DNA from 2 places in the Marinomonas sp. GJ51-14 genome. Region 2 is predicted to be linked to the other one. Evidence: predicted binding sites of a transcription regulator. Region 2 holds the regulator's gene; the other holds the start of a gene.
What was found. Region 2 encodes LexA, which represses DNA repair genes until DNA is damaged. Its sites were predicted from a motif close to TACTGTNTANNTANACAGTA; they were not measured.
Positions count from the first base shown of each region.

Region 1 (2,387 bases), 1.3 Mb from region 2:
TTGCTTTATTGCTTGTTGGGTTGCTCTGTAACGTGCGTCTACAATATCGTCATTGTAAATTACTGCTTCGCCGATAGCCTCAATGGTTTTTGCAAAAGAGGCTGTTGATAGTAAAAAACTACAACTAATAATAAAAAAATATTTAATAGTTAACATTATTATTCAATGCTATAAAAGTTAGTCGTCGGAGCAGAATTTTCGACATTGATCGCGCGGTAACCAGGAGTGACTTGGCAGTTAGGGTTTGAATTAATACCTTGGGCTGAAGTTACGCATTGTCGGAAATTTTCTTGTAAAGCCATTTCAACAACTGTCTCAAATGTACCGTCTTCGTGTTCTCTTTGAGACACAACTTTCGCACCGACCAAATAAGCATCAACGTACGTTCTTAATTCATCATTTTGCAAAACCATATTGCTTAATGAGCTAGAGCCATCGATTTTCAAACCATAAACACGTTCTGACAGGTTTCTATAGGCATCCAACATAGAGCTGCGCAATGTCATGATACGCGCTTGAGATTTGGTTAAGCGTTTATTTGTTGTCATAGCTGCATAACCTGTAGCGGTAACCACAATAGGTTCTTGCTTGATCACAGCAATAGTGTTGTTTGCATTAACTGCACCATTTTGTACATATCCATTGTTTTGAGTGTAGCCAGAATATGACGTATCACCAACGACATTGCCATTACATGGAGCGACAGATGTACAGCCTGTTCCAGCTGTTCCTTGCTGATTAAGGTTTTGGCAACCGGTAAGAATTATTGTGCCTATGGCAATTAAAAAAATTCTAAATGGTAGTGTCATGATGGTGCCCTTTATATAGAAGTCTTTGCCCTAATGCCTCGCATTGAATACGTATAATGCGGCTTTCTTTAAAGCCATTTCAATTTAGCGAATCATTGCTGGGGGCGTTTATTGTGGATAGTTTACCTGAAAAAAAATTATTTTTTAACATAACTAATCTAATGAACAAAATGTAAACTATTTTACTAACTAGCGTCCATGTTTGCGTCCTTAAAAACGTAATTTTCTTTGTTTTTAGTGCTGAAATTATTGTTTTTGTCCTGTTTTATTAAATTTCTCAATTATTTTACTTTATGCGTCGTCTATCTAAAAGAAAGTTTATCTATCCAGTGGCTGAGTTTAGCGATTTTTAATTGCTTTGTTGTATACTGTTTTTTTATACAGTTATGTTAGGTTTGCTTTAAATCTCTATGTTACAAAACCGTAAAATTATTCATATTGATGCCGACTGTTTTTATGCCGCAATAGAGATGCGTGACGATCCTGATTTGCGAGACATTCCAATTGCCATTGGGGGTTCTATTGATCGTCGTGGTGTTTTAGCTACTGCAAATTATGTGGCGCGCGCTTATGGTGTTCGCTCGGCTATGCCAACGTCTGTTGCTAAGCGTCTTTGTCCTTCATTGTTGGTGATTCCTGGTGATATGACTAAATATCGATTTGCTTCTCAGCAAATGCACACAATTTTTCGTGATTATACTGATGTTATTGAGCCATTGTCTTTAGATGAAGCTTATCTTGATGTGACAGGTTCCGAGCATTTTCAAGGTAGCGCTACTCGTATTGCGGAAGAGATTCGCGCTCGAATTTTTGATGAAGTCGGAATCACTGTTTCTGCAGGTGTGGCGACAAATAAGTTCATTGCAAAAGTTGCAAGTGATTGGAAGAAGCCTGATGGTTTAACGGTTGTAACGCCTGAAAAGCAATTCGAATTTGTATCAAATATTCCTGTTAAATCAATATCGGGCATTGGTCGAGTTGCTCAGGAAAAGCTGGCTTCACTGGATGTGTTTAGTTGTGCGGATTTGCAAAAGTTAGACTTCGCGTTATTGCAAAAGAAATTTGGAAGTATGGCGTTTCGATTATCCCAGTTTGCTTTGGGAATTGATAATCGACCGGTGACTATTTCAAGGGAAAGAAAGAGCATTTCTGTTGAGCATACTTTTTCGAAGGATTTGCTTGATCTTAAAGAGTGTTTATCTGTGTTGCCCATGTTGTTGGCAGATTTAAAAAAACGGATGAAGGGAAAAAACGTTGAATCGCAATTGAGTAAATATTATCTGAAAATAAAATTTGATGATTTTAAGCAAACCACAATCGAGCAAGCCATTAAAAGTAAGCTCACAGATGATATGTTTTCTGCTTTGCTGGCGCAGGCTTATTCTCGGTCTAGTCGTCCAGTACGTCTAATTGGTGTGGGGTATCGATTATCTCCCCCTGAACCTCTTCAACTTGTTCTTGCATTTGATTAATCATTTAGTGTAAATGTTGTTTGTTTTTTGTACACCCAACTATACTGAGTAAAATAATTTGTATAGGGGTGTTCATCATGCTTAAGCAACATAATAAATCTAACTA
Region 1 covers NZ_CM147879.1:472,598-474,984, reverse strand. Annotated here, with positions in the region: gene AC0L3Y_RS02305 (flagellar assembly protein T N-terminal domain-containing protein) at 1-156, opposite strand, end outside; gene AC0L3Y_RS02300 (LPP20 family lipoprotein) at 159-809, opposite strand; gene dinB (DNA polymerase IV) at 1,220-2,281, shown strand; gene AC0L3Y_RS02290 (hypothetical protein) at 2,359-2,387, shown strand, end outside.
Region 1: a site for LexA is predicted at 1,176-1,195, ahead of dinB (DNA polymerase IV). Genes of this name have one in related genera too.

Region 2 (2,387 bases):
ATTCAACAGAGTCAAGAAGATGAAGAGAAATGGCTGAATGTGGGATTAGAGAGCTCGGCTATTTTTCAACTGAGAAGTGCTCTTAATGGTTTATTGAAAGAAGTTTGCCTTTCTTATTCTTTGTCTGGGTCGTTGGATGTGGATAAGCTTTTAATTGAAGCTGAGAATAAGCAAATGGTGGTTCCAGTATTAAGTGAATTGTCGAACTTATTATCTCAGCCTAACTCTTGGTGTAGTCAATTGAATCAAGCTTATTTGGTGCAGCTGGAGTGTCGTGCTTCTATGGTTGCGATTGAAAAGGGTGATAATCTAATTGGCAGAGGGAGTGACGCTGGAGCTTCAGTAAGTTTCTATTTGGCCAAGTTAGTTGAGTTAGTGTTGCGTTTTAGAGAAGAGTCATCAGAGTATTGAGTATGAAAGAGTCCTACCTAGAAATTGTTGAGCTGGATAACGGCGATATTGTTTTACGTCCAGTCAGTGAGAGTGGTGAGGAAACGTTGCCATTAGCAACATTGAATATTTCGGATGATACTAAATCTTATTTGAAAGATCGTTATTTTGAGTTGGCAAAATGCATGTTTCATGCTGGCATTGATTTTGTGTATTCAGAAGAAACTCTCTTTGATGAAGATTTTGAACACCCAGAAGAAATAGAAGAGCTTAGACCTAAAATTTTGCATTAGTCCTTTGTTTTTTTACAGAATAAATAAAAGTCGAAATATTAAAAAGGCGAAGCATCTGCTTCGCCTTTTTAATGATTTTAAGATCAATTTTTAGCGTTAAAGGCCTTGTCGTATTACACCAACAGAAAGGCCTTCAATTGCAAAATCTTCACTTTCTAAATCGACAATAATATCGTTGAACTCTTCGTTCTCAGGAATGAGTCGAACAATGCTGCCTTTTTGCTCAAAACGTTTTACAGTGACTTCGTCACCAATACGAGCGACAACAATTTGTCCATTATGGACAGTGCTGGTTTTATGAACGGCCAATAAGTCGCCTTCCATAATACCGATGTTTTTCATGCTGGTTCCTGAAACAGACAGAAAATAATCTGCTTGAGGGGAAAACATACTTGGCGGTATGTTGACATGAGAGGCGATGTTTTCCTGAGCTAAAATAGGAAAGCCTGCAGCTACCTTTCCAATGATAGGCAAGCCTAGATCTTCTGCTTGCTCATCGTTAGATGCTTGATCGACTACACGTATGCCTCGTGAGGCGCCAGATAGCATTTCTATTGCCCCTTTTTTACATAGGGCTTTTAAATGTTCTTCGGCAGCGTTGGGGGATTTGAATCCAAGGCGGCGTGCGATTTCTGCTCTAGTAGGTGGAAACCCGGTTTCACTAATAAATTCGCGAATGGTTTCTAGTACGTCAGATTGTCTTTTGGTTAATTTAATCATAAGGAGTCTGGTTGTTTATACAGTAACTGTTATTATATACAGCTTTCTTAACTAATCTCAATAATATAAATGCTTTCAGACGAACTAAAAAAACAAATTCAACTTGCGTACCGAGCTTCTTTGGATGCGAAGTCCCATAAACCGAGAGCTGGACAGCGCCAGATGATAGGCGCTATTGCTCGTACATTGGGAAATATTAAACAAGGTTCTGAAGGTGAAAGGCTGGATGAAAAGCATGTTGCTGTCATTGAGGCAGGAACAGGGACAGGTAAAACCCTCTCTTATTGCTTAGCGACAATACCCATTGCTAAGGCTCGCGGCTTAAAATTGGTTATCTCAACAGCTACTGTTGCATTGCAAGAACAGATTCTTCATAAAGAGTTGCCTGATTTGCTTGAGCATACAGAATTAAATTTCAAATACACTCTCGCTAAAGGTAGAGGGCGTTATTTGTGTTTGAATAATCTGGAGGGCTTTTTAGGGGCAGAAGAGCAGGCGATAGACGATATGTTTGCCGGGCTTTTTGAGCAGCATCTGCAATCAGATGATGTTAATACAGTCTTGTACCAAGAAATGGATGCGGCATTAGAAAAAGGCGATTGGGATGGCGATAAAGATAATTGGGCTGGAATTATTCGTGATCAAGATTGGCGCCGTTTAACGACTGATCATCAACAATGTACTAATCGTAATTGCGCTAACTATTCCGCTTGTCCTTTCTTTAAAGCAAGAGCAGAGATTGAGGTGGCCGATGTAATTGTTGCAAACCATGACTTGGTTTTAGCTGATCTTTCACTTGGTGGTGGGGCAATTTTATCTGCGCCCAAAGAAACTATTTATGTATTTGATGAGGGCCATCATCTCCCAGATAAGGCTATTGGTCATTTTCGACATGAAGTACGGTTGCAACAAAGTATTGCTTGGCTTCGTCAGCTCGAAAAAAATCTAGTTAATTTAAAACAAGAACTAACAGACGACGTCAGT
Region 2 covers NZ_CM147879.1:2,920,236-2,922,622, forward strand. Annotated here, with positions in the region: gene AC0L3Y_RS13885 (DUF6586 family protein) at 1-411, shown strand, start outside; gene AC0L3Y_RS13890 (hypothetical protein) at 414-683, shown strand; gene lexA (transcriptional repressor LexA) at 780-1,403, opposite strand; gene dinG (ATP-dependent DNA helicase DinG) at 1,473-2,387, shown strand, end outside.